DNA from 3 places in the Austwickia chelonae genome. Region 2 is predicted to be linked to each of the others. Evidence: riboswitches for the same ligand, from Rfam matches in the RefSeq annotation. Region 2 holds a riboswitch; each other region holds the start of a gene.

Region 1 (9,584 bases), 230 kb from region 2:
GTGCCCATCGTCGGGAAGCTCTCCGACCTGTACGGGCGACGAGCCTTCTGCCTGGGCGGGATCGCCGTCTTCATGCTCGGCTCCGTCATCGCCGGATTCGCCCAGAACTTCTGGACCCTGGTCGCAGCCCGCGCTCTCCAGGGCCTGGGCATGGGCACGTTGATGACCCTTTCCCAGACCGTCGTCGGCGACATGATCCCGCCACGTCAACGCGGCAAATACCAGGGCATCATGGGGTCGGTCTTCGGTCTGACCTCGGTAGCCGGGCCTCTGGCCGGTGGATTCATCACCGACCACTGGGGTTGGCGGTGGCTCTTCTTCGCCGCCTTGCCCTTCGGTGTCGTCGCCTTCGTCGTCCTGGCCGCCTCCCTCCATCTGCCCCACGAACGTCGGGACGCCCGCCTCGACTGGCCCGGTATCCTCACCCTCAGCCCCGCCCTGGTACTCCTGCTGACCGCCACCACTCTCGGCGGGACCACCTACCCGTGGGGGTCGACCCGGATCATCGGCATGTATGTCATCGGGACGCTGCTGCTCCTGCTCTTCATCGCCCTCGAACGCCGCAGCGACGAGCCGATCCTGCCGCTGCACCTCTTCGGCAACTCCTCCTTCGCCTTGTCGGTGCTGGCCTCCTTCGTGCTGTCGATGATCATGTTCGGTGCCATCATCTACATCCCGGTGTACGCCCAGGGCGTCCTCGGCGTCAGCGCCACCAACTCCGGGATGATCCTGATGCCGCTCATGGTGGCCCTGGTGCTGATGGGCATCGTCGGAGGGATGTTCATCACCCGCACCGGCCGGTACAAGGAACTGTCCGTCCTGGGCGTCCTCGTCGTCACGCTGGGATATCTGCTGCTGGCCCGCCTCGACCGCACCTCCGGCGAACTCGAACTGACCGCCGCGATGGCCGTCATCGGTATCGGCCTGGGCGCCTGCAACCCGGTGTACACCCTGGTCGTACAGAACAGCGTGATGCGCGCCGACCTGGGCGTCGCCACCGCCGGGGTGCAGTTCTTCCGCAATGTCGGCTCCACCGTGGGTGTCGCCGTCTTCGGCACCATCATGACGACCCGCCTCCCCGAAGCCATCGCCTCCCACCTGCCCACGCAGACCCCCAGACAAGGTCTCACCGGCGTCAACGCCGGATCCGTGCTAGACCCTTCGACCCTGCAGAAACTGCCACCGGCGATCGCCGAAGCCGTCCGCTGGGGCCTGTCGGACTCGCTGCACACCGTCTTCCTCACCGGCCTCCCCCTGGCCCTGCTCACCCTGCTGCTCACCCTGGGGATCACCCCCACCCCGCTGCGCGACACCGTGCACACCGACGAGGGGCAGGGACGCGAACTCCTCGACACCATGGGACGGTCCGCCGCAGGTGACCTGCTCGCCGTCCCCCTGGGGCACGGATCAGCGGCCTCCCGTACCAAGGAACGACTGCTCGGGCTGCAACTGAGGCTCCTCGCCGAACAGTCCGGCCGCGGCACCCACCCCCACCTGGTCCGCGCCGTGGAAGATCTCGGCGAAGGCAGCCTCGACCGCGGGATCGCCCTGCTCGACCGCACCTCGCTGATGCTCACCACCGAAGACCACGAGCTCGTAGTTCGATCCGAGAAATATGCCGCCGAGGTCGCCGCCGCCGGAGAACGCCCCGGTGGGGTGCTCTCCCCAGAGCTGCAACGCACCCTCGCCGCGGCGGCCGCCGAACTCGACGAGGACCACGTCCTGAGCACCGTGGAACCGCTGGTGACCGAACGCCACTCCGCCGTCGACCTCGACAGCCTGTCGGCGGTCAACAGTGCCCTGACCGCGGCATTCCTCGTCGACCTGACTCGACGCCCAGGTCAACGAGCGGACACCTCCGGGGGAATCGCCCCCGAAGACCAGGTGTAGTAGTCGTCCCCGGCGTAGCCCGACACCGACCAGCCTTCTTGGGTCAGCGCCGACGCGACGACCGCGCCACGGACATTCACGACGCCGTCCCCGGCCGCGCCGACGACTCGCGCCGCTGCCGCCGCCAACAGCCGACGGTTCCGCGGGCTGTCCAACAAAGCACGCTGGGTGACACAGAGCCGACCGTGCTCGTCTCGCACCAGGTCGAGAGCAGCGACCGGGTCGCCCAGGTCGTCCCGCACGATCACCAACTCGAAGGTCTCCTCCACGAGAGCCGCATCGATCCAGCCCTTCTGCTCACGGCGCCGGCTCTCCATCCGGTCGTGGCGAATCAAGTACTTCATCGTCCCGGCCTGCCACAGGGCGTTCTGCCCGCGATGGTGAGAGCACAACCGGACGACGGACGCCGGGCAGCCATGATCGGGAAAGGTGAGCGGGGGTGTACTGGCGATGGTTTCGGTCATCTCGCTAGCTCCTCGGTAGCGTCCCGAGGCGCAAGAAGGGACCGTGCGGCGATGCCGCCGTCACCCGCCCCCTGGCCTCGAGGGTCGATGTGGGCCGACCGTCAGGCGACCGGACTGAGCCTGCCAGGAAAGCACGGGCATCACCGTTGCGGGACAGCGCCGGATTCTCACCGGCTTCGCTGAACGATCGACAACCGCGGCAGTGCGGTCGCCGTCACAGTAACACCGGCGATCCGGGCACGTCCCGGCATCAACCGGCACCGACCTGCGTGTCACGCCCCGCAGCTGCCTTCCACGAGAAGTCTCTTCGTTCGGGCCAGGCAGCCCACCCAAGTGTTAGCGTGTGCCCGGGTCGTCACCGACGACCCGCCGACCCTCCAGCGAAGCCGGTGAGAACCCGGCGCTGTCCCGCAACGGTGATGCCCGTCCCCGACGGTCTCAGCCCGGTCGCCTGGAGCTGTCGGTACCCCATCGGTCCCCGAGGCAGGGACACCGGGAACGGTCGGCCATCCGGGCGACCACGGTGTGCTGTCTCGGACGTCACCCGTGACAGGAGCCCTGGAATGCTGGAGCAGCCCGCCACCCCGATCGCCCGCCGTGAACGGCAGCGCCCCCGCACCGCAACCCATCTGGCCGATACAGACCGTTGGATCGCCCCCAACTACTCACCCGTGCCGATCGTCTTGGCCAGCGGCGAGGGCGTCTGGGTCCAGGACATCGACGGGCACCGATACCTCGACGCCCTCGCCGGATACTCGGCGCTCAACTTCGGCCACCGCCACCCGGCCCTCCTGGCTGCCGCTCACGCCCAACTCGACGAACTCACCCTCACCAGCCGGGCTTTCCACTCGGTCGGCCTGGGCACCTTCTGTCGCGAACTGGCCGACCTGTGCGGCAAAGACATGGTGCTTCCGATGAACACCGGAGCCGAAGCAGTCGAGAGCGCCCTCAAAATGGCACGCCGTTGGGGCGTCGTCGCCAAAGGCGTACCCGTCGAACGCTCCACGATCATCGTGATGGACGGCAACTTCCACGGACGCACCACCACCATCGTCGGTTTCTCCACCGACCCCGACGCCCGCACTCACTTCGGGCCCTTCACCCCCGGCTTCCGCATCGTCCCCTACGGCGACCTCGACGCCCTGGCCGCCGCCATCGACAATGACACCGTCGCCGTCCTCCTGGAACCCATCCAGGGCGAAGGCGGCGTCGTCATCCCACCCGACGGCTTCCTCCGAGGAGTCCGCCGCCTGTGCACCGAACGACGCGCCCTGATGATCGCCGACGAGATCCAATCCGGACTCGGCCGCACCGGAACCCTCTTCGCCTGCGACCACGAAGACGTCGTTCCCGACGCCTACCTGCTCGGCAAAGCACTCGGCGGGGGGATCGTCCCGGTATCCGCCGTCGTCGCCGACACCGATGTCCTCGGCGTCTTCACCCCCGGATCCCACGGCTCGACCTTCGGGGGCAACCCCTTGGCCGCCGCCGTCGGCACAGCCGTCGTCGAACTCCTCCGCACCGGTGAATACCAACAACGCGCAAAAGAACTCGAACCGCTCCTCCGCGAAGGACTGCACCGACTCCTCGGCCGAGGACTCACTGCCGTGCGCCTCCGCGGACTCTGGGCAGGCATCGACATCGACCCCGGCCTCATGACCGGAAAACACGCCGCCTGGCAGATGGCCGAACACGGCGTCCTGGTCAAGGAGACCCACGGCTCGACCCTCAGGATCGCCCCACCGCTCACCATCACCGCCACCGAGATCTCCCAGATCGTCGACGCCCTCGACGCCGTCCTCGCCGCCGCCTGAACCCGCCCGACAAAGACACCTCTAGCATGAGCCTCGGACCACCACGGGACGAAGGGAACACGATGAGCCTCCGACACCATCGCACCAGAACGGGCACACCGTGAACCGGACGATGCTGCTGATCGGGATCGGCGCCGGCGACCCCGACTGGGTCACCCTCGAAGCCGTCCGCGCCATCCAGACCATCGACGTCCTCTTCGTCGTGCTCAAAGAAGCCGATCTCGACGAACCCGTCCGTATCCGGCGCGAACTCATCACCCGCCATCGCACCACCCCTCTCCAGGTCGTCGAACTGCGCGACCCGCCCCGGCCCTGGCGATCAGCCCCCGACTACGACGCCGCCGTCACCCGCTGGCGCGAACAACGCCTCGACCGGTGGGGGCAGGCCGTCTCGGAGGCGCTCGCCGACGGCCAGACCGGAGGCTTCCTCGTCTGGGGGGACCCCAGCCTGTATGAGAGCACCCTGGCCATCGTGGAGGAACTGGCCGGCCGGGCCCCGGCACACGAAACCCTCGACGTCCGGGTCGTCCCCGGGGTCAGCAGCGTGCTCGCCCTGGCGGCCCGGCACCGTATCCCGTTGAACCGGCAAGGGCGGGCAGTACAGGTCAGCCCGGCCAGGCTGTTGACCGACGGGATGCCAGAGGGCGTCGACGACGTCGTGGTGATGCTCGACGGCCGGCAGACCTTCTCCCGGATCGACCCGACGGGCATCGACATCTACTGGGGTGCCTATCTGGGCACTCCGGACGAGATGCTGATCGCCGGGGCACTGGAAGAGGTCGGCGACGAGATCGTGACGGCCCGGGCCGAGGCCGCCGCCCGCAAGGGATGGATGTTCGACACCTACCTGCTGCGCCGCCGCGTGGTCACCCCACGGTCCTAGACCTCAGGTCGCCCAGGACGGCCATCGGCTCGGCGGTTCCACCCCCGCGGCAGCCGAAGCCAGATCGTGCAACAAGGACGATCCACGGTCGTAGTAGGACTCATGCCCCATGTTGAGCCGGGTCCATACCCGGCCGCCGTCGGGGTAGGTGGCCAGATGCGGCATCGGCGCCAGCGCCTTCACCCCGGCCAGCTTCGACACCTCCGGGCCGAAGATGCCCAGCCTGGGGATGAAATCACCGGTGGCGACGGCGGCGTACACCTGCCCGGAAGGCACCTTCAAGGTCGACAGGTCATCGGTGAACAGCCCCGGGCAGCCGGTCACCAGGCAGGCGTCGAAGACATCCGTCTGCTGTAGTGCCAGGCCGAGCACCGATGCGCCATAACTGTGCCCGGAGGCCACCAGCCGGGTCTCCGGGCCGATCACGGCACGCAGCCCCTCCGCGCAGTCGACCAGGAGGGGTGCGGCCTCCCTGGCATAACGGTCGTCGATGGCCTCGCCGGGGACCAACCAGCGGATGCCGCTGTTCCCCAAGGCCTGGCGAGTCGCAATGTCATAGGGGGCCTGATAGCCGATCCAGTCGACGACAGCGACTCCGTCCACGCCACCCCGGTCTGCGCCGGCAACCCGTCCGGTCTCCTCCCGCAGCGCCGACATCCACATGGCTTCCCGGTAGAGCCGCAGATCGACAGTGGTTGTCGTGCCCGGTACGTGCACGATCACGGTATGTGCCCGTTCCAGGTCCCCCAACACCACGGCCGTCCGCAAGGGGTAGGCCCGGGCATCCAACAAGTACAGGGAACGCTGCTCCCACGGGGTGCTGATCTCGTCCAGCGCGGCCAGGGACTCGGCCGGCACCACGGACCCGGGGATCCGCTGCTCGTCTTCGTCCGGGGAGATGAGCGCTCGTAGCTTCAACAACCCGCGCAGGTCACGGCGTGCTCGTTCGTCGGCGTCGTCGACGCTGCCGACGCGGGGGATCGGGCCGTCACCTGGCCCTGAGGCCGCGGCGATCTCGTCGCCGATGTCGGTGGCGCGTAGGTGGATCTCCTCGGCGAGGGTCGCGGTGTTCGCGCCGTGACGGACCCGGCAGGGTAACCCGTCGGCGCGGCCGCACCAGTGCCCGAGCCGTTCGACGACCAGTTCGCGGTCGGACTCGGGGAGATCGGCCCACCACTGAGCTACCCGGCGTGGATGCTCACCGGCAGGGATCCTGGGGAGACGACTCCCCGTCGCATCGACTTCGGGGAAACGCTGCGTCGCCGCGTCTGACTCAGCCCGGAGAAGATCGGCCAGCGAATCGGCGGTCAGGAAGATCATCCGAAGTCGTCGATGCCGCAGCTCGTCGGTGAGGGTCTCCTCAAGCCGGTTCCAGCCATGTTCGGAACCGGCCTGCCGCATGAACTCCTCGTGCAGGGCTGCGGCCCGACCCAGCACATGGTCCAGGTCGTCGGCGACAGCGGACAACTCCTGGGCGAGACGACGAACGGGCTCCTTTTTCCCCGAGACCTGCCCGCCGGTGTGCCATTCGCCTTCCCGTCTGCTCGGTCGGTCGGGACGCACGCCGCTCACACCGTTGCCGCGGACCGATGCGCGGGCGCAGCGGCGATGACCCCGGCCGGTGCACCCCGGCGGCGTAGCTCGGACTCGGTCCGGTGCCGTCCACCGTGTTCCAGACCCGCTGCTGTGCTCGTCCCCGACCAGACCCGACATCCCCGCCGCCACACCGAGACCGACATCTGCGCCCCCAGATGTTCAACAGCCCCAGGTGTATTGCGCCGTGTAGAGGGGAGCGGAACCGGTAGGACGTGGGCGTCGTCGAGGGAACCCTCGCCGTGGACCAGCACCGTCCAGGTCCGGTTGCGGCCCAGCAGCCGCCACCGTTCGTCGGTGATCTGCGCTCGCACCGGAGAGACCACGGGGTTGCCGAGCCGCAGCACCTGGCCGTCGGGGAGCGCGACGACCAGCGCAGTGACCTCGGTGCATAAGGGGCCTGCCGTGACCTGCCCGCCGGCGAAGGCCACGCAGGCTCCGTCGCCGAAGCCCTGCGACTGGCCCCACCACCAGGAGTCCGGGAAGCCTTCTCGTCCCCAGTTCTTCTCCGCGTAGACCTCGGCGTCTTCCAGCAGCATCTCGCTGCCGTCGACGACCACCGCGCCGGTGGCGCGGCCGCCCAGCGCCCACGGATGCCAGTACTGGTTGAGCCCGGGCACCATCTGGAAGAGGCTGGAGCCGCCGAAGGGGTGACGTGGCCCGCTGGGGTAGGGGCGCAGAGCCCGGACCCGGACGTCGACGTGTGCACCGGGCATGTCCAGGTGGACCTGGTCGGCGGTGCCGGTGAACCGGGCGTTCCGGTCGGGGGCGGTCAGTAGCGGTCCGCAGGCCCGGGCGTCGATACCGTGCCGTCCGGCTCGGCCGTCGTCGACGGCGGTGACCACGAGGCGTCCGGCGGGGTGGTCGGCGACACCCAGGGTCGTCCAATGGCGTCCGGTGGTGTCCCGATTGATCCCGGCCAGCACGATCGCGGTGGCCCCGGCGGGGGTGGTGAACCGCCAGAAGTAGCCCTCCATGGCGACGTCGTGGGATCCGGTGGGGTCTCCGTAGGGTCCGTCGGCGCCGGTGCTGCGGTAGCAGCCGCGCAGCCCGTGCCAGGGTCGTGCCATCGTCGTCTCCCTTCACCTGATCAGTCGCATCAGCGAATCAGATTCCGTGACAAACGTATAGCGGGGGAGGTCAGCTGTCTTCGAGGTCGAAGGCCTGTCGCAGGAATGCCCCGTAGCGTCGCAAGGCCTCGTCTCCGACATGGGCGCACTGCGGTGAGACCTGGTCCAGCTGCAGGAAACCGTGCACCAGGTTGTCGTAGTGGAGATGTTCGCAGGGCACCCCGCCGGCGCGCAGCCGCTGCGCGAACCAGAGCCCGTCGTCCCGTAAGGGGTCGTGCTCCGCAGTGATGACGAAGGTGTGCGGCAGGCCCGCCAGTGAGGCGTACAGCGGATTCACCGCAGGGTTGTCCCGGTGCAGACGCTCCGGCACCCACTGATCGACGTACCATTGCAGGTCTTCGCGTTCGAGTCCCCAGCCGTGTCCTTTCTGCTGGATGCTCGGTGAGGTCAACGTCAGATCGATCAGCGGGGTCATCATCAGGAGGTGACCGGCAGGGTCGCCGTTCCCGGCCAGGGCATCGTCCCGTAGACGTAGCGCGGTCATCGCTGCCAGGAGACCGCCTGCGGAATCCCCGGCGATGCCGATTCCGGCGCGGTCGTCGCCCCCGACGAGGCCCAACATGGCGTCCGCCCAACGGACTGCGCGCACGGCGTCGTCGATGGCGGCCGGTGCCCGGAACTCGGGTGCGCGCCGATAGTCGATCGCCAGTACCGTCACGTCGGCATGCTGGGCGAGCCGCCGGGCCAGCCGGTCGTGGGTGTCCAGGTCGCCGAGGACGAAACCGCCTCCGTGGAGGTAGACCAGGACGGGCAGGCGGGCGAGCCGCGGCCGGTATATCCGCGCAGTGAGATGCTGCCCCAGGTCGTGGTCCTCGACCGAGGCCATGTCCGGTCCCGGCCCGACGGCGCGGGCTGCGTTCTTGTTCGCCAATCTGAGTCTGGCGACTCCCAGATGGGCTGCCATCGGGCAGCCCTGTGCGGCGGCTGAGGCCCAGGCGCGCAGAGCCTCGTCGGGCATGTCGTGCATGTGCTCGGACCGCCCGGTGGCCATGCTCGGATCTGTCCCCACCTCCGCAGGGTAGCCGTTGGAGGCGTATTGGGCGGCCCTTGCGGAGCTCTGCCGGGCCGGGTGGTTTCGTTGCCGGGCCCGGCAGGCCGGTCGGAGGATCAGCCGGTGATGTCGGCCATCGGCGCGGAGGCGTGGGGCGAGTGGACGGTCCAGGCCGGTGGGATCGCCTGTGCGGTCCGGGGCGTCGCGATATCCCCGGCATGTCCGGGGCGGGGGAGGACCCGGTGTCGGTAGGGCGCGCACCGGTAGCGCAACGGACGGTCGAACCGGGCCTTCAGCGCGGGAAGCAGCGCTGCGAGCGTGCGGGCTTCGCCCAGCGCGGTGTGGCTGTCGGTGAAAGGAATTGCGAGCTGCCTGGACAGGGTGCCCAGCCGGTGGTTGGGCACGTCGAGGACCTGCCGGGACAGCCATGCGGTGCACAGGGCGGGAAGCCGAGGACGGGTGAATCCGGCTGCGGTGAGTTCCATGCTGAGGAAGGCTTCCTCGAACAGGGCGTTGTGGGCGACGACGACGGCTCCGTCCAACCGGGCGAGGACGTCGTCGGCGATCTGAGCGAAGGTCGGGGCCTGTGCGACGGTGTCATCGGTGATGCCGTGGGCGAAAGCTGTTCCCGTGGAGGAGCCGGGGTTGACCAGGGTCGTGTACTCGTCGGTGATCTGCCCGTCGTTGTCGATCCGGACCACGGCGATCTCGACGATCCGGGCCCCGGCGGACGGGGACGGTCCGGTCGTCTTGATCCCGATGACGGCGTACGGGCCGGTGTGGGTTTTCCCTTCGTCGGGGTGGGCGTAGACGAACATT
Region 2 (9,584 bases):
ACCTGAGCACCGAGTACGGTGCCCAGGTTTCACAGGAGGGGGAGTGTGTCAGGGGGTGGGCAGAGCGTCTCAGCATCGGGTCAGCTACTCCGGGTAGACTTGGGCAGTACGAGCCCCGGCGTTGCGTACGTCAGGGGCTCGCTGCGTGAGACGCGCGGGCACAGCCGTAGCTGACCGAGCCCGCGCACCGTCAGCGACATGAGGATGGTGGCCGCGATGCCGGCGATCGTGTTGGTCGGCGCCCAGTGGGGCGACGAAGGCAAAGGCAAGGCGACAGACCTGCTGGGCAGCAAAGTCGATTACGTCGTCAAGTTCAACGGTGGCAACAACGCCGGGCACACGGTGGTCGTCGGCGGCGAGAAATACGCACTCCACCTGCTTCCCAGCGGGATCCTCTCTCCGAATGTCACTCCGGTCATCGGTAATGGAGTGGTCATCGACCTCGAGGTGCTTTTCGCCGAGCTGTCGGCGCTCAAGGCCCGTGGCATGGATGTCTCTCGTCTGCGGGTCAGCGCGAATGCCCACGTCATCCCGTCGTACAACATCTCTCTGGACAAGGTGCGGGAGCGTTTCCTCGGCAAACGCAAACTGGGCACGACCGGGCGCGGCATCGGTCCCACCTATGCCGACAAGATGAACCGCATCGGAATCCGGGTGCAGGACCTTTTCGACGAGTCGATCCTGCGGCAGAAGGTCGACGCAGCCCTCGACGAGAAGAACCACTTGCTGGTGAAGATCTTCAACCGTCGCTCGATCGATGCCGATCAGGTTGCTGAGGAACTACTGAGCTACCGCGATCGACTCGCCCCGATGGTGGTCGACACCGGCCTCGAACTGAACCGGGCGCTCGACGACGGCAAGACCGTGCTCTTCGAGGCGGGCCAGGCCACGATGCTCGATGTCGATCACGGCACCTACCCCTTCGTGACCTCCTCGGCCTGCACCGCGGCCGGCGCCTGCACCGGGTCTGGCGTGGCCCCGAACCGGGTGGACCGGGTCGTCGCTGTGCACAAGGCGTACACCACTCGAGTGGGGGCCGGGCCGTTCCCCACGGAGCTGCACGACGAGATGGGGGAGTTCCTCCGCGACGGCGGTTTCGAGTTCGGGACCACCACGGGACGTCCGCGCAGGTGCGGGTGGGCGGACACGGTGGTCGCGCGGTACACCACCCGGGTCAACGGGGTCACCGACTATGTATTGACTAAGCTCGACGTCCTCACCGGGTTGAAGACCATCCCCGTGTGTGTTGCTTATGACGTCAACGGCACTCGGTACGACGAGATGCCGGTCAACCAGTCGGACTTCCACCATGCCACACCGGTGTACGAGGAGCTTCCTGGCTGGGAAGAGGACATCAGCGGGGCGCGCACTTTCGGTGAGTTGCCTCAGGCTGCACAGGATTACGTGCTGCGCCTGGAGGAGCTCTTCGGCGCGCGGATCAGTGTGATCGGGGTCGGCCCGGGCCGTGACGAGGTCGTCGAGCGGTATTCGTTGCTCGGCGAGGACGAGGAGTGAGGGTGACCGAAGAACAGCAAGGACGTCCTGAGAAGGCGAAGAAGGCCACTGGGGACGGAAAACAGAACAGCCAGGAAACGGACTGGGTCGCCCGTCTTGCCGACGAGGTCGTGGAGGACGTGGAGCGTCGCCGCGGCTCCTTGGAGGGGTACACAGTCACCTGTGCCTCGGGGCTGTCGCCATCGGGTCCGATCCACCTGGGCAACCTGCGTGAGGTGATGGTGCCGCACCTGGTCGCCGACGAGTTGAAACGTCGCGGGATCGACTGCGAACACATCATCAGCTGGGACGATTACGACCGTTTCCGCAAGGTGCCTTTCGGGGTTCCTGGTGTCGACGAGTCCTGGAGCGAACACATCGGGAAACCGCTGACCAGCGTTCCTGCGCCGCCCGGGTCGGGGTACGACTCCTGGGCAGCTCATTTCCGTGCTGCGATGGAAGCTTCGCTGGTCGAGCTCGGTGTCGAGTACCGGGGCATCTCCCAGACAGAGCAGTACACCTCCGGGGTGTACCGGGATCGCGTACTGCATGCGATGGAGAAGCGTGCGGAGATCGCTGCGGTCCTCGAGCAGTACCGGACGAAACCGGGCCAGGAATCCGCCGGTGTGACGGACGCGGAGGGGGACGACACGGCGGAAGCTGCTCAGGCCGAGGGATCAGGCGCTGCAGGGGAGGACGATGGCAGCGCACAGGGTGGCGAGTACTTCCCCTTCCGCCCCTACAGCGCGGCTTTCGGTACGGATGCGACCCGGGTGACCTCGTACGACTCGCAGACCACCGAGGTGACCTATGTCGCCACGGGGCCGGACGGGGACGAGGTGGAGGAGTCGATGCGACTCGACACCGATTTCCGCGGGAAGCTGGTGTGGAAGGTCGACTGGCCGATGCGTTGGGCGCATGAGGAGGTCGACTTCGAGCCCAGCGGCGTCGATCATCAGAGCCCGGGCAGCAGCTGGGTCGTGGGTGAGCAGTTGGCCCCGATCTTCGGCGCTGAGCGTCCGGTCGGTCCGATGTATGCCTTCGTCGGGATCGCCGGAATGGCCAAGATGAGTTCGTCGAAGGGTGGCGTGCCGACCCCGGCGGATGCGCTGGCGATCATGGAGCCGCACGTCCTGCGGTGGCTGTATGCGCGTCGGCGGCCGAACCAGTCGTTCACGGTGGCCTTCAACAACGAGATCCACCGGCTGTACGACGAGTGGGATGCGTTGGAGCGCAAGGTTTCCAGCGGCAAGGGTCAGCCTGGGGACAAGGCCATGTACGCCAGGTCGGTACGTACGGCTACGAAAGAGCTGGAACGGACAAGTGCACCGGTGGCCTATCGGGCGATCTGTTCGGTGGTCGACATCACCGGTGGCAGTGCCGAACAGGCGGTGCGGATCCTGTCGTCGATGGACGAGCGCATCACCGATCTGGACGTAGCTCGTCCCCGGTACGATCTGGCTGCGAACTGGGTGAGCACCCAGGCTGATCCAGAGGACCGCACGGTGGTGCGCTCCTTCAAGGACGCTGCGACCCTGTTCACCTTGACCAAGCACCAGTTGGAGTCCTTGGACCTGTTGGCCGCTGGTTTGGAGAAGGACTGGACACTCGACGGCCTGACCACGCTGGTCTACGGAATTCCGAAGCAGCAGGCCGGTTTCGACGTAGCCGAGAAGAAGCTTCCACCTGAGGTGAAAGCTGACCAGCGGGCGTTCTTCGCGTTGTTGTACCGGCTGCTGCTGGGGGGCGATACCGGTCCGCGGATCCCGACCCTGTTGTTGTGTATGGGGCCGAAGAAGGTGCGTGAACTGATCGGTCGTTGACCGTGATCGTTCTGAGGCGGGGCGGAGCCGGTGTGGTCGGTTCCGCCCCGCGCTATGTCCGGCGGCGGGCATCGTTGTGCTGGATGTCAGGGCGGCCTGGGCCCTTGCTGGGAGTGCGACACGCTGGTTCACAAGGTCATATGCCATAGTTGGCGTGCGCTCGTCCTGGTGCGGGCGTCGTCGGTCGCACAGCAGTGTCGACAGGGAGTCCGGTCGGAATCCGGAGCTGTCGCGCAGCGGTGGGGTGACGGGTGCGGCCGCGGAGTCACTGGGGAGAACCTGTCCTCGGGAAGGCGCCGCATGCGGTTGATCCCGAGCTCGAAGACCTGCCGGCGACATAGCTCGGAGCAGGCCTCGCGATCAGGCCTCGACCAGAGAAAGAAGTACCTCGTGCGTGTCCCCTTTCGCGCCTTGTCCACCGGCGTCGTCCTGGCCGGTTCCTTCCTCACCGCTGCTTGTGCGGGTGCGCCGAGCGGTCCTGGACATCCTGGGTCTTCGGTGACTTTCGAGCCTCCGATCGCCGTGCACAACTGCGGAGTGGACATTACGGTCACGCAGGCGCCGTCCCGCCTGGTCACCCTCAACCAAGGGGCGACTCAAGTGGCGTTGGCCCTGGGGATGCAGGATCGGATGGCCGGTACCGCTTATCTGGACGATGTCATTCCGGCTCGGTGGGCGGAGGCCTACCGGAAGGTGCCAGTTCTGGCGGAGAAGTATCCGACGAAGGAGAAGTTTCTCGCCTCGAAAGCCGACTTCGCGTATTCGACATTTGCGAGTGCCTTCAGCGACAAGGGGATCGGTGATCGGTCCGCCTTGGCCAAGGATGGCACCACCACGTATTTGAGCCCGATGAGCTGTCCGCCGGGTGTGCCTTCGGCGCCGGCAACTTTTGACAGCGTCTGGGGGGAGATCCGTGATCTGGGGAAGATTTTCGGTATGCCTCAGCGTGCGGCTGCTGTGATCCGGCAACAGGAGGACAGCGTCGCGAAGATCGGTGAGTCGAGGACGGGACGGGGGCGGTCGGTCCTGTGGTACGACTCGGGAGACAAGGCGCCCTTCGTCGGTGGGGGGAAGGGGGGCCCGCAGACCATTCTCGACACGGTGGGTGCGAAGAATGTCTTTGCCGACCTGGACAAGGCGTGGGCTGAGGGAAGTTGGGAGAAGGTCGTTGCTGCGGATCCGGAGGTGATCGTGCTCGTCGATGCGTCGTGGGACAGTGCGGAGAAGAAACGAACACATTTGCAGAACGACCCGGTGCTTCGGGAGCTCACCGCGGTGAAGCGGGGTGCTTTTGTCACCGTCCCGTTCAGTGAGTCGAATGCTGGGGTGACGCTTGCCGATGGCGCACAGCATGTCTCCGATCAGCTGGCTGGGATTTCGTCGGCTGCTGCGACATGAGGTCGCGCCGGTGGGCGCGGGGCGTGGTCGTCCTGGCGCTGGCTGTGTCGCTGGTGTTCAGCGTGGTGGCGGCTCTGGGAATGGGCTCGGTGACGGTATCGCCGGGGACGGTGCTCGACGTCGTCCTACGGCGGGGGCATCTTGTCGAGGGTGCACAGGTCACGGTGATCGATGACCGGATCGTCTGGGAGCTGCGACTTCCTCGTGTGCTGGCTGCGGCTGCGGCCGGGTCGGTCTTGGCTCAGTGCGGGGCGCTTCTCCAGGCGACGACGCGCAATGAGCTCGCTGATCCTTATCTGCTGGGTATCTCTGGTGGGGCTTCCGCGGGGGCGGTCGTCGCGCTTCTCACCGGCTGGTCTCTGCCGGGTAGCGGGCCTGCGGTCGGGGTCTCTCTGGCAGCTTTTGTCGGTGGCATGGTGGCTTTGGCTGCGGTGCTGGCGTTGGCGACGGGGCGGTCGGGGGATCTTCCTCCTGGTCGCACCGTGTTGGCGGGGGTCACGGTGAGCCAATTGGCCGCTGCGGTGACCTCGACGGTGATCATGGTGTTCGCCGATCAGGACGGCGTCCGGATGATGTTGGCGTGGACCTTCGGCTCCTTTGCGGGGGTCCGGGCTCCTGCTGCGTGGGCGCTTTCCCTGCTGGCTGTGATCACCGCGGTGGCGTGCCTGTGGGCGGCACGCACGATGGATGCTTTTGCTTTCGGTGACCTGTCGGCGGCGTCCTTGGGTGTGGAGGTGCGCCGGGCCAGGTGGCTCGTTTGTGTGGGGTGTGCGCTGGTGGTGGCTGGAACGGTGGCTTTTGCCGGCCCGATCGGGTTCGTGGGGTTGACGGTGCCTCATGTCCTACGCCGGCTGGTGGGGGTGCGTCATGGGGTGCTGTTGCCGGCCTGCGCCGTGGGTGGCGCGTTGTTGTTGCTGTGGGCGGACACGGTGGCCCGTACGGTCGGTGCGGGTCAGGAAGTTCCGATCGGAGTGGTGACGGCTCTTGTGGGTGCTCCGGTGATGGCGATACTTTTGCGGCGTCGGGTGGCGGCGTAACTGTCCACCGGGTTCCGGGTTGACAGGTTTCCTGGCTGGTGAGGTGGGGAACTCGTCGTCATTCTGTATGTGGCCGACGCGATAGTGAACCCATATCCTTTGTGGCACAAGAAAATTCACTTATCTTCACCCGGTATGGTGCCCTCACTGCCTGACCCGACACAGCCGGGGCTGCGACGTCGGATCGGAACGGTTCTTCAGATGTTCTGAATTGCGAGGGAGCCCGATGAGAGAGACCACCGCATCCGAAAGTTCGTTCCTCTTCGTGCTGGTGGTGCTCACAGCAGTCGTCCTGCAAGGAGTCGGCGCTTCCTTCGTGGGAAACACGATCTCACCGAAGATGTCGGCCTTCGCGGTCTTCGTGGCCTTCGCCGTGGCCGAGATGCTCGGGGCTGCGTCGCGGCTCGGATCCCTGCAGCCGAAACATCAGGCGAGCTTCCGGAACATCTGCCTGATCAACATTTACACGGCAGGAGCTTTCGTCCTGTTCTACCTGTCGATGACGCTGACCCTCCCCACCGCAGCCAGCGTCATCGAGACGGCTGTCGCACCGATCCTTTTCGGGATCTCGAGCCGGAAAAGGCGGTCTGCGGTGCCGTCGGTCTCCCTCTACCTGATCGCGGTGGCGCTGGTCTCCGCTCTGGCGCTCGGTGCTTCGTCCGAGACCTGGCTGAGGACGACGACAGGGGTTCTGGTCGCCGCAGGAGCTGGGCTGTGCGCTCTGGGCGTGATCCGGGTGGGCCGCCGGCTCGGTAAACAGGGATGCAGCACCTGGTACATCAACTCGATCCGTTTCCACGGCTGCTGGCTTGCCGCAGCCGCGCTCTTCGCGCTGTCTCCCGGGGGCGGAGCGCCCTCCGGTGCTGAACTGGCCAAGATCGCAGCGGTCGCCTTGATCGGTATCACTGCACCGGTGGTTCTCTTCCAGTACGGCATCACCCGGATCCCGGTCAGGACCACAGCTTTCGTGGTCTCCGTGCTGCCGGCTGTGGTCTTCGCCACCGATCTGTTCGTCTTCGGCGTCGCCGACCCGCTGGTCGCACTCCCCCTGGCCTGTGTCCTCGCTGCTGCCTGGGTCGGCATCCGCAGCGGGAACACGGCAACGAACGAGGACGGAGAAGAGATCACCCGACGTGCACGACGTGCATCCGATGAGCAGCCCGCGTCAACGACACGTACAACACCCGAACCCCACCAGGAGACTCCGCAGTGATCTCCTCGGGATCGAGCACCACGGTGGCGTCGTACTCCAGGCCTTTCACACTCAGCGGGTCGACCACGATCACTCGGCCGCTATCGCCCTCGTCGAGGGAGGCGACCGCCTTGGCCCACCGCTTGGGTGTGATCACACCGATCGAACCGTCGACCTCTTCGGCCAGGGCAGCCACAGACTCTCTGGCAGCTCGCACCAGCTCCTGCTCCTCGGCCACGACACGGATCTCCACCGGGTCCACGCCGGTCTCCCGAACGGCCTGGGGGATGTCGGCGTCCGGCACCTGGGGCAGCACCACTGCTGCCGCGTAGTCGAAGATCTCCCGGGCGTTCCGGTAGTTCGTCGACATGTGGAAGGTACGTCGGCTGTTCCGCCCGAAGGCCTGATCGCGCGCTGTGAGGGCTTCGTCGGCGTCACCCCACGAGGCCTGAGCCGCATCGCCGACCACCGTCCACGACGCGGACTGCGCACGCCGTCCCAGCATCCGCCACTGCATCGGCGAGAGGTCCTGAGCTTCGTCGACGAGGACGTGGGCGTAATCGCCGTGTCGGTCGATCCGCCCGCGGAGCAGGGCCGCTTTCCGTGTCTCCTCGTCGAGGGAGCCCGGGGCGGCCAGTGCCCGTTCCCGGTACCCGTGGGCACTCGCTCCCGGAGCGTCGACCCGGGTGGTCCGCAGATCGCCGGTGGCCACGGCTTCGGCCTCGGCGTCGTCGAGGAGGTCGACCTCGTAGAAGCCCCGTTCGGTGTCGACTCGCTCGGGGACGATTCCTACCCGGGAGGACAGGTCGTCGATCAGGGCGACATCGGCCACTGTCCAGGAACCTGCTGTCAGCGTTTCTCGGAAGGATGCGGCCAGTAGGGGTGCGGATCCTTCCGGGAAGATCCCTGAGATGTACCGTCTGGTCCGTTTCTCGTCGGCCAGCCACAAGAGCACTTCGCGTGGGTCCACCGGCCGCCACCAGGCGTCCAGGAAACGTTCGACGTCTCGGTGTTCGCGGAAGGTGTCCAGGAAGTCGTCCCGGTCGCCGTCGAGCACCTGTTTCCAGGCGGCCAGGGCGAGAGCGTCGGTCATCGCATCCCGGGAGGAGTTTCGAGGGTGATGGCGCAGCACTTGGTGACGGATGCGGTCCAAGGCCTGCCGGTCCAGGTGGACGGGGCGGCCGGTCACCATGATCCGCAAGCTTTCCGGGGCACCGGGGATGGTGTCGCGGGCTGCGCGGCCAAGGACCCGACGGATCTTCAGGGTGCCTTTCAGCGCGGCGACCTCGGGGGAGTCGACCCGTACTGCGGTGACGGCGTCGACGATGTCACCGACCGAACGTAGCGCGACCGAGTCTTCGCCGAGTGAGGGAAGTACCCGTTCGATATAGGCGGTGTACGCGGCGGACGGCCCCACCACGAGCACTCCGCCGCGTTCGAAGCGGCGCCGGTCGGAGTACAGCAGATAGGCAGCTCGGTGGAGGGCGACCACGGTTTTCCCGGTGCCCGGGCCGCCGGTGATCTCCACGACCCCTCGTGCTGCGGCGCGGATGGCCTCGTCCTGGTGTGCCTGGATCGTCGCGACGATATCGCGCATTCGTCCTGAACGACTCCGGGTCAAGGCGGCGAGCAGTGCGCCTTCTCCGAGGACGACGAGGTCCTCCGGGGCCTGGGAGACCATCAGGTCGTCCTCGGCGCCGACGACCTCTTGTCCGCGGCAGCGCAGGACCCGGCGGCGCAGGACGTTCATCGGTGAGGTGGGGGTGGCCCGGTAGAACGGCTCGGCAGCGGGAGCGCGCCAGTCGATGACCAGTGGCTCGTAGTCGTCGTCGCGGACACCGAGGCGGCCGACGTAGCGGATCTCCCGTTCGGTGGCGCCGTCGCGGGCGGTGTGTTCGAGATCGAGTCGGCCGAAGACGAGCCCCTCGTGTTCGCGGTCGAGAGCGGCGCGTCGTTTCGCGGCGCTGTAGACCAAGGCGTCTCGTTCGAAGAGGCCGGTGATTTCTTCGTCGCGGACGTCGCCGGTGCGGTCGGTACGTCCGCGGGCGAGTCCGTCGGCCTGGACCAGTGCCGCACGTCGTCCTGCTGCGGCGAGTTCGGTGTAGACGCGGTCCACATGGGCCTGCTCCGTCGCGAGCTCTCTGGTGAGGACGTCCTGATCGCGGTCCACGTGGGCCACTCGCACCCCTTGTTCGTCGTCCGGTGGTGGGTCGTGCGCCGTCGGGTTCGCCGACGGGCAAGTTCTCAATTCTATGCCTTTCCGGGAGGCGTGCTGTACAGGGCGATGCCAGGCCCGGAGTATCTCCGTCGGACCGAGATTTTTATGAAAATTACTGTGCAGCAGGGATATTCAAATTTTATGGGGATTCTTCGAGGCTGCTCTCCCCAGAGGACGTAGACCACAGAGGTCAGCAGAACCCAGGAGGCCCGGACGCCGATAGGGTGGTGTCGTGAACGTCCTCGTCGTCGGCTCCGGTGCTCGGGAGCACGCCCTCGTCCTCGCCCTGTCTCGTGACACGGGGGTGAGCAGCCTGCACGTCGCCCCCGGAAACCCGGGAATGAACGGGGTCGCCACCCTCCACGACGTCGATGTCCTCGACGGAGCGGCCGTGACCGAACTGGCCAGGCAGATCGATGCCC
Region 3 (9,584 bases), 260 kb from region 2:
CCCGGCGATGGCGTCGGGGTTGAACCTGCGCACCGTGTCGGGGGAGAGGTTCACCGGTTTGACGACGGCATTCTGGACGAAGGGGCCGACCAGGTCGTGCGGGCCGACGACGATGTCGGGGCCTTTGCCGACCTTGGTGGCGTCGGTGAAGGCCTGGCGGACGTCGGTGGCGACCTGCACGGCGACCTTGATCTTCTGCTCGTCGGCGAACTTCTTGGCGAAGCCGGCGATCACGGGGGCGCGTTGGTTGTCGCACCAGATGACCAGGTCGGCGTCGGCGTCCCGGGCAGGGTCCTTGGTGGACAGCTGGGCGGGCGTGGTCGACCCGGTGTGGGTCTCGTTCCCACCGGCAGATTGCCGGCTGTTTCCGCCGCAGGCGGAGACGCCCAGGATCAGAGCGGTCAGGGTGATGGCAGCGGCGCTGCTGCGTGCATGCATGGTTTTCGTCCTTCGAGGGGTGGTGTGCTGTGCTGTTCCGTTCGTCGTGCGGTGTGGGGCGGTGGTGCTCAACGCCGGAAGGCGATGGTGCTGCTTCCGGTCGCGCTCGTCGGCACGTCGTAGCGGTGGTTCTCCCCGCTCTCCCAGGTGAGGGAGCCGTCCGGGCGGCGGACGACGGCTTTGAACTCGACATGGCGTCCGGCAGGCAGCGCGACCATCAGCGTCCGGCTGCCGTCACCGGGGGAGAGCATCGGCCCGGGGCAGGCCGGAGGGTCGGTGCTCCAGGAGCCCAGCTCGGCGACATCACCGGTGAGGAAGAGCTGGTCGCCGGGGCCGAGGGGCGCACCGGTCACGGTGACGGTCACCGGGGTGAGTGGTCCGGTGCGGACGAGATACGGGATGCTGTTCCCGCCGCGGCCCTGAGTATCCTTGACCTCGACCGTGCTCTGCCCGGGAGCGACCCCGTCGGGCAGGACGACCTCGATCCGGTGGGGGGCCCACGAGTTCACGGTGGCGGGGCGTCCACCGACGGTGACCTGGCCGTGGTCCTGGCCGAAACCGATCCCGGTCAGGGCGGTGCGGCTGCCGGCGTGCCCGGCGGTGGGGCCGATGCTGCCGATCTGCGGGCCGTCGGGGTCCTGCGCGGTGACGGCCCAGACGGCGGCTTGCCCGGGGCGCAGGACGTATTCACCGGTGGGATGGTCCTGGTCGCCGTCGCCGTCGCCGTCGCCGATGACGGTGAGGGTGCCTCCGCCGAGCTGTCCGCCGAGACGGTCGGGGTGCTGCCCGGGCGGTAGTGCGGTGCGTAGCCCGGAGAGCAGTCGTTCTTCGGTCCGGCTCTTGTTGACGGCGACGAGGGCGGTGTTCCCGGCGAAGCGTCGTTCGTAGACGTAGATGTCGTCGTCCAGCCATCGTTGGGTCGAGCGCCCGAAACGGAGTGCGGGGTTGTTCCGGCGGAGTTCGGACAGCTTCCGGACGATCGCAGCATTGCGGGTGCCCTGGTCGAACCCGGCCATCATGGGCCGGTTGTACGGGTCGCCACCGACCTGGCCGAAGGGGTTCGTGGCGTCGTCATGGAGATAGGACTCGTCGCCGTAGTAGATCGACGGGATACCCGGCAGGGTCATCGCGGCGACGGTGGCCTGGTCGAGCAGCGAGGTGTCCGGATTGATCGACAGGAAACGGGGGATGTCCTGACTGTCGACGAAGTTGATCAGGGTGTGCGGATAGGTGAAGGACGACTGCTGTCGGGAGACGGTCGCGTCCAGTGCCCGTAGGGATCGTCCCTCGGCGAAACCGGCACGCAGGGCGGAGTTGAGGTCGAAGTTCTGCAGGGACATCCCGCTGGTGTTCGCGAAGGTGACCTGGTCCTTCCACAAGGGGGAGGAGGACGGGTCGGCCCATTCGCCGAAGACGAAGGTGCCTCGGTGCGACTGGATGTGGTTGGTGTATCCGGTGAGCCATCCGCTGGGCATGTGTTTGACGGCGTCCATCCGGATGGCGTCGACGCCGTGGGCCAGCCAGGTGTCGACGGCCTCCTTCAGGTAGGTGGTCACCTGGGGTTTTTCCTGCGCGAGGTCGGCCAGGTCGAAAAGATTGCGGTACTGGGCCTGGTAGAGGTCCTGGTAGTCGGTGATGCCACCGTGGTGGTGGAAGTACCCTTCGGGGTCGTCGTGGTACGTGGCCAGGGTCTGCCCTGCGCGTTGGAGGCGTCCGGCGACGCCGTACGAGCTGTCGGCGACATCGGCGGGGCTGGTGTGATTGGGGGCCCAGTCCATGATGATCTTGATCCCGGCGTCGTGGGCGGTGGCGACCATCCGGTCGAAGTCCTGCCAGGAGCCGAAGTGGGGGTCGGGGGCGAAGAAGTCCATGCCCCAGTAGCCGTGGTAGCCGGCCATCGGGGTCGGTTTGGCGGGCACGGACACCGGGATGTTCTGGACCGGCGGTGAGATCCACAGGGCGCCGACTCCGAGCCCTTTCAGGTAGGGGATGCGCGCGGCGACTCCGGCGAAGTCGCCGCCCCAGTAGAGCCGCCAGTTGGATCTGTCGGGGCTGGCGGTGCCGGGGCTGGCGGCCGGGGCGTCGTTGGTGGGGTCGGCATTGGCGAAGCGGTCGGTGACGACCTGGTAGATGACCGACCCGGTCAGGTCGTCGGCGAGGGTGTCGCCGATGCGACGGTGGCTTTCGGTGGCGCGCGCGGAAGCGCTGCGGTCGGGCCCGTCCGTGGCGGGTTGGGCGGCCTGTGTGGTGACGGCGGTCAGCCCGGTCGCGCCGAGACAGAGGGTGATCAGGAGGTGGGGGACGCGACGGTGAGGCATGGGAGCTGCTCCTCGGAGGAGGGCGGCCGGTGGGGACTCGGTCGCTGCCGTGTCGGCGGAAATGCCGTGATGCTAGTTTGATTACTAGTCACCAAAAGCACGATAGGCACGACCGGCCCGTCCCGTCCACGATTTCGCGCTCACCGGATCCGCGCGTCGGCCGTCCCCCCACGCATCCAGGAGCGGCCCATGACCGATCTGGCCCGACAACTGCAACGGGTGTACGTCCTCCTCGACGACGGAGAACGACGGGCCCTGTCCGCCCAAGCCGTCACCACCACCCAGTACGCCATGCTCCGCACCCTCGACGACGGGCCGGACGAGGGACTGCCCGTCAGCCGACTCGCCGAACGGATGCTCTGCACCCGGGGCAACACCTCGCGGGTTGTCGCCCGCCTGGAGAACGTCGGAATGATCCGTACCGGCAGCCACGGCGACGACCAACGACTCGTCCTCGTCCAACTGACCGACGAAGGGCGCGCCACCCTGGGCCGCGCCCGCGAAGCCGTCACCGCCGCCGACCGTCGCCGGTTCACCGGGATGGACCCGGACGAGCTGCGCACCCTGACCGGCCTGGTCGACCGCCTCGCCATCGTCCTGGCCGCCGACCTCGCCGAGTGACCACCCCGAGCGGACACGCCCCCGATCGACAACGCAGAACACGACCCGACCGGCAGCCACCGACCCGACCACGGGCCCGCTGCCACTGACGATGCCGACAACCTGTCGGCGTCATGCGAGAATCGCCACGGCGAGGGTGGAGGAATCCGGTGCGAATCCGGAACGGTCCCGCCACTGTGAACGGTAGCTCGACGCCGTGAGTCAGGACGTCTATCCCGCTGCCGGAGATGTCACCCGTCTCCGGCCCGAACCAGAGCGGGCGAGGCACCCGCAGGAGGCCCGGTATGACGACCTACCCCTTCGCCGCCGTCGTCGGCGCCGACGACATGACCCTGGCCCTGACCCTGTGCGCGATCTCCCCGGAGATCGGCGGGGTCCTCGTCCGCGGCGAAAAGGGCACCGCGAAATCCACCGCCGTCCGCGGGCTCGCCGCCCTCCTGCCAGACCAGGACGTCATCACCGGTTGCCGATTCGCCTGCGACCCCGCGGAACCCGATCCGCGATGCCCGGACGGCCCCCACCCGGCGCACACCGGGCCCGATGCCCCCGACCGCACCACCACCCGACCCGCCCGGCTCGTCGAACTACCCGTCGGCGCCACCGAGGACCGCGTCCTGGGCTCCCTCGACCTCGAACAAGCACTCGGTGAAGGCCGCACCGCCTTCGAACCAGGTCTGCTGGCCGCCGCCCACCGCGGCATCCTCTACGTCGACGAGGTCAACCTGCTGCACGACCACCTGGTCGACCTCCTCCTCGACGCCGCTGCCATGGGCCGCTGCACCGTCGAACGCGAAGGTGTATCCCTCAGCCACGCCGCCCGCCTCATGCTCATCGGCACGATGAATCCAGAAGAAGGCGAACTGCGACCCCAACTGCTCGACCGCTTCGGGCTCACCGCCGAGGTCAGCGCACCCCGGGAACCCGCCGTCCGGGTCGAGGTCGTCCGCCGACGGATGGCCTTCGACGCCGACCCCGACGGCTTCACCCGCCGCTACGCCGACGCCCAGACGGACTTGCGCCACCGGATCGCCACCGCCCAACAAGCCGTCGCCCGAGTCCGTCTCGGCGACAGCGCCCTCCTGACCATCGCCCGGGTCTGTTCCGGCTTCGACGTCGACGGGATGCGTGCCGATCTGGTCACCGCCCGTGCCGCGATCGCTCATGCAGCCTGGGCCGGACGAGACACCGTGACCAGAGAGGACATTCGGGCTGCTGCCCGGCTGGCACTCCCACACCGTCGCCGCCGCAACCCCTTCGACGCCCCCGGCCTGGACGAAGACCTCCTCGAACAACTCTTGGGACCGGACGAGCCCGAAGACCCGCAGGACGACCCCGACGGCCATGGCCCGCAACCTCCGCAGGACGACCCCGCCGACACCGGACCGGAAGCCGACACCGGACCGGAAGCCGACAACGCGGAGAAGAACCCCGCCCCGGCCGCGCCCCGCGCCGGAGACGGACCCCAGAGCACGGACGCCTCCCACCAGGAAAACCCGTCCGTCGAACCAGCCTCCGCGACCGCCGAGAACCCCGGCGACACCGAGACCCCCGCCACGGACACCCCGGTCCCGGGCGCCGCTACCGCGCAGGGCACCGCCGTCCCCGACGCCCCCTTCCGCGCCCGCCTGATGACCGCCCGCGGCACCGGACGAGGAACCGCCGGAAAACGAAGCCGCGCCCTGACCGGCGTCGGCAAAGTGATCGGTGTGGCCCCGGGCTCAGGCGACCAGGCCCGGCAAGCTCCCGGTGTCGGAGGCATCCACCTGCCCGCCACGATCCGGGCCGCCGCACCCCACCAACCCCGCCGAGGCCGCGGCGAAGGCGACGCCCTCGTCCTCCACCGTGAGGACGTCCGCCGGTCCCGCACCGAAGGCCGCGAATCGAACCTGGTCCTCCTCGCCGTCGACGCCTCGGGATCGATGGCGGCCCGGAAACGGATGAGCGCCGTCAAAGGTGCCGTTCTCGCGCTCCTGCTCGACGCCTACCAGCGCCGCGACAAGGTCGGTCTGATCACCTTCCGCGGCGACGACGCAGAACTCGTCCTGCCACCCACCTCGTCGGTCGACATCGCCGCCCGCCGCCTGGCCGACCTTCCCCACGGCGGACGGACCCCCCTCGCCGAAGGGCTCCTCGAAGCCGGACGGGTCCTGGCCCTCGAACGGCTCCGCGACCCGCACCGACGCCCACTGCTGGTCGTCGTCACCGACGGCCGGGCCACCTCCGGACGAGACGCCCGCCCCCGAGCCCAAGCCGTCGCCGACCAGCTACGCGCCGCCCAGATCGACACCGTGGTGGTCGACTGCGAATCGGGACGGGTCCGCCTGGGAATGGCAGCCAGCCTCGCCGCCCACCTGGACGCGCAATACCTGCGCCTCGACGAGGTCGCGGCGAATGCCATCGTGAACGTGGTCCACGAACACACTCGTGACCGTCATGCCCGGGCCGACGAGCAGCGTCACCCGGGGGCTCCACGGAGCCACGTCAGTAGAAAGGATGTCGCCTGATGAAGGGGCAGATCGTCGTCGACCCCAAGGACGGGTTGACGACGCGGGAGAGGCGCCACCGCCCGATCCTGGCCGTGAACACCGGCGAGGGAAAAGGCAAATCGACCGCCGCTTTCGGCATGGCGATGCGTGGCTGGAACCAAGGATGGTCGATCGGGATCTTCCAGTTCGTGAAGAGCGCGAAATGGCGGATCGGCGAACAGAGCGTCTTCGAGACCCTGCACCGGGTACACGAACAGACCGGCGAAGGTGGCCCTGTCGAATGGCACAAGATGGGCTCGGGTTGGTCCTGGACCCGTAAAGAAGGCAGCGAGGTCGACCACGCCGCCGCTGCCGCAGAAGGCTGGACGGAAGTGAAACGCCGGATCGCCGCCCAGACCCACCAGCTGTACGTCCTCGACGAATTCACCTACCCCATGGCCTGGGGATGGATCGACGTCGACGACGTGGTCACCACCCTGCAGGAACGCCCCGGCCACCAACATGTCGTCATCACCGGCCGTCGCTGCCCCGAACCCGTCCTGGAGATCGCGCAACTCGTGACGGAGATGACCAAGATCAAACACCCCTTCGACGAAGGGCAGAAAGGCCAGAAGGGGATCGAGTGGTGACCGGCTCACTTCACCTGGAAGTCTCCGGAAGGCGGGTACTCCTCACCGGGTCGGGGCCCGAACTCCCCGCCATGGCACACCGACTCCTGGCTGCCGGAGCCCAGGTCGAGGTGGCTGCCGATGACGCGACGACCTCTCTGAGGGACCTCGCCCAACGGGGGCTCGTCACCCTGTGCACCCACGCAGACCACGCCGCCTACGACCTGGTGATCTCCTGCCGCGAACGAGCACAAGAGACGGAACCTGCGCCGCGGACCCACGGCGAAGTGGTCCTGGTGGGTGGCGGACCCGGTGACCCCGACCTGCTGACCGTAGCCGCCCTGGCCGAGCTGCGAGCCGCCGACGTCGTGATCTACGACCGGCTGGCTCCGCTGGCCGCACTCGCGGAAGCACCACCGGAGGCCGTGCTGATCGACGTCGGCAAGATCCCGCGGGGGGAGTACACCCCGCAGGAGCGGATCAACGAATTGCTGATCGAGCACGCCCAGGCCGGCCGCAGGGTGGTGCGTTTCAAGGGAGGTGACAACTTCGTCTTCGGCCGCGGCGGGGAAGAAGCCCTGGCCTGCCGCGAGCGGGGGGTGCCGGTGCGGATCGTACCGGGAGTGTCCTCGGCGATCGCCGGTCCGGCGTTGGCCGGAGTGCCGGTGACCCACCGTTCGCTCTCTCAAGGGGTGACAGTGGTCTCCGGGCATGTTCCGCCCGGTGACGTGCGTTCCTCCGTGGACTGGGCGGCATTGGCTCGGTGCGGTACCACCCTGGTGATCCTGATGGGGATGCACGCCTTGCCGCAGATCACCGACGAGTTGGTACGAGCAGGGATGTCTGCGGACACTCCGGCGGCGACCATCGCCGATGCCGCGCTGCCGACGATGCGAGTGGTGCGTTCCACGGTGGCTGGTCTGGCCGCAGCAGTGGCTGAAGCCGGACTGGGCGCTCCTGCCGTGACGGTGATCGGTGAGGTGGCCGGGATGGACCTGCTGTCCGTGGCTGTGGAGGCCGTTGCCGCTCAGGGATGAGGCCGGGCGCGTGAGCGGAGGTTCATCTGCTGGCGGTGCGGGGCGCCGTAGCTCGGAAGAGCCACTCCTGGGCTGCGGCGACGTCGTCGACGACGTCCACCTCGGGGGGCAGGGCCGGCCGATGCACGATGACCACGGGGATGCCCAGGTGGTCGGCGGCGTCGAGTTTGGCTGCGGTGAGCTGTCCGCCGGAGTCCTTGGTGGCCAGCACGGCGATCTGGTGTTCCTGCATGAGGTCGACCTCGTCCTGGTAGGTGAAGGGTCCGCGGTTGCGCAGCACCGTCCAGCTGGCGGGTAGGTCGATGTCCGGGGGTTCGACGAGACGCACCAGAACCGGTGCCGCAGCGATCGGCGGACAGGAAACGAAGTGCCGCAGGGTGTTTCGCCCGGTGGTCAGGAAGATCGGACCGGTGATCCGGGAGAGTTCCTCGGCTGCGCCGGGGTGGTCGGCCACCCAGGTCCACCCGGGTGCGCCGGGGTAGCCGACCCAGCTGGGTCGTTGGAGCCGCAGGAAGGGGATTCCTGTGGCGGAGCAGGCGGTGGTGGCATTCCGGGTGATGGTCGAGGCGAAGGGATGAGTGGCGTCGACGACGGCGCTGATGTGCTGCTCGCGAAGGTATTCGGTCAGACCGTCGGCGCCACCGAAGCCGCCGAGACGGACCTGGCCCACCGGCAGACGGGGGTCGGAGACCACGCCGGCCAAGGAGGACAGGAAGGGGATGCCGGAGTCGTGGAGGAGGTCGGCGAGTCGGCGTGCCTCGCCGGTGCCGCCGATGAGGAGCACGGTTCCGGTGGGGGCGGCCTGGGGCATGGGCCCCATCGTACGGAGAGTGGGGGTGAACTCGGGACCCCATTCGGCATGCATCATCAATTCTCTTGTGGCTCAATTGAATCTGAATGTTCTGCGTCGGTCGATCGATTTCGGGAGGCACCGGCGGCACAGAAATAAGACCACCGACATGCGAGACATGCGAGCTGAGAGGCACCACCGATGGGCGACGAGCCAGAGGTCAGAGCGGGAACCCGCCAGCCGAGCGGACGGATCACCACCGACTTCCACCTGAACGACGCCTTCGTCGAAGCCGTCGGCCACACCACCGCCACCCGTTTCCTCGACCTCCTCCACGGCGTCTCCCGCACCCACGGCGGACGACCGGTCGACGAGATCGAGAAAGAACTACGTGACCAGCTCGACGCGCTGGGAGTCACCGTCACCGATGTGGAGGTGAACAGTTTCGCCGACCAGATCCACCGCTCGGAATGCACCGTGAAACAGGTGGGACCGGACGAAGCCATCCCCCGTTCCTGAAGACCGGACCCCACCAGACGACGGGAACGGCCTCAGTCGTGCAGACCGGCCCAGATCGGCGCAGGATCGGCATACCACCGACGCAGCGCGGACACGCGCAGGCCGTCGATCCGCCGTCCGACCGGGCCGGAATCCGTCAATGCAGCCCGGGCAGCCAGGTAACCGCACGCCCCATGCACCCCACCACCAGGATGGACGGCCGCACTGCCCAGATAGAGCCCCCCGACATGTGTCCGCGGGCCGCCCGCACCGGTGAACGGCCGCCAGAGTGCTTGCTGAAAGAGCTGCTGCGTCCCGCCACCGACCGCGCCCTCGCCCAGGTTCGCATCCGCCGCCTCCATCCCCGACGGGGTCTGCTCCCAACGATCCACGATCAGGTCACGCCAGTCGGGCGCGAACCGGTCCATCATGCGTTCGCTCGACTGCACCACCTGCCGGACCGCGCCCTCATGGGTCATCCCTCGCGGCAGATGGGTGTACAACCAGAGCGTCTCCGTTCCGGACGGGGAACGTGAAGAATCGATGCTGGTCATCTGCCCGACCAGGGCGAAAGGCTCCTCGGGGAGGACACCGGTCTCCAACTGGGAGGTCCAGCGGACCATCCCCGGAGCGTCGAGCCCGACATGCACCACACCCGCGCCACGAGCCTGCCCGGCGGTCCACGGCACCGGCCCGGACAACCGGTAGTTGAGCTTCACCGTCGGCAGATCCCACAAGAAGTTCGTCAACCGGGTACGGACCCCGGCCGGGACCACTTCCGGATCGAG

The links. A riboswitch is a leader RNA that binds a small molecule or an ion and turns the genes downstream of it on or off. The one in region 2 is predicted to bind cobalamin.
Region 1: it holds a riboswitch for cobalamin, as region 2 does, so the genes downstream of both, DX923_RS12925 (hypothetical protein) here and DX923_RS11925 (ABC transporter substrate-binding protein) in region 2, are expected to answer to the same signal.
Region 3: it holds a riboswitch for cobalamin, as region 2 does, so the genes downstream of both, DX923_RS10770 (putative cobaltochelatase) here and DX923_RS11925 (ABC transporter substrate-binding protein) in region 2, are expected to answer to the same signal.

Annotation. Positions count from the first base shown of each region.
Region 1 is NZ_CP031447.1:2,917,882-2,927,465, reverse strand. Features, by position in the region: gene DX923_RS12930 (MDR family MFS transporter) at 1-1,890, shown strand, start outside; gene DX923_RS12925 (hypothetical protein) at 1,842-2,354, opposite strand; cobalamin riboswitch at 2,438-2,557, opposite strand; gene rocD (ornithine--oxo-acid transaminase) at 2,918-4,168, shown strand; gene cobF (precorrin-6A synthase (deacetylating)) at 4,269-5,051, shown strand; gene DX923_RS12910 (alpha/beta hydrolase) at 5,055-6,614, opposite strand; gene DX923_RS12905 (tocopherol cyclase family protein) at 6,620-7,714, opposite strand; gene DX923_RS12900 (alpha/beta hydrolase) at 7,785-8,783, opposite strand; gene DX923_RS12895 (3'-5' exonuclease) at 8,882-9,584, opposite strand, start outside.
Region 2 is NZ_CP031447.1:2,691,242-2,700,825, reverse strand. Features, by position in the region: gene DX923_RS11935 (adenylosuccinate synthase) at 217-1,515, shown strand; gene DX923_RS11930 (lysine--tRNA ligase) at 1,518-3,317, shown strand; cobalamin riboswitch at 3,482-3,665, shown strand; gene DX923_RS11925 (ABC transporter substrate-binding protein) at 3,708-4,715, shown strand; gene DX923_RS11920 (FecCD family ABC transporter permease) at 4,712-5,752, shown strand; gene DX923_RS11915 (hypothetical protein) at 5,979-6,965, shown strand; gene DX923_RS11910 (HelD family protein) at 6,877-9,123, opposite strand; gene purD (phosphoribosylamine--glycine ligase) at 9,395-9,584, shown strand, end outside.
Region 3 is NZ_CP031447.1:2,435,999-2,445,582, reverse strand. Features, by position in the region: gene DX923_RS10785 (sugar ABC transporter substrate-binding protein) at 1-438, opposite strand, end outside; gene DX923_RS10780 (alpha-amylase family glycosyl hydrolase) at 507-2,756, opposite strand; gene DX923_RS10775 (MarR family winged helix-turn-helix transcriptional regulator) at 2,946-3,377, shown strand; adenosylcobalamin (AdoCbl) riboswitch at 3,512-3,593, shown strand; gene DX923_RS10770 (putative cobaltochelatase) at 3,662-5,881, shown strand; gene cobO (cob(I)yrinic acid a,c-diamide adenosyltransferase) at 5,881-6,492, shown strand; gene cobA (uroporphyrinogen-III C-methyltransferase) at 6,489-7,508, shown strand; gene DX923_RS10755 (cobalt-precorrin-6A reductase) at 7,531-8,319, opposite strand; gene DX923_RS10750 (hypothetical protein) at 8,500-8,817, shown strand; gene DX923_RS10745 (phytoene desaturase family protein) at 8,850-9,584, opposite strand, start outside.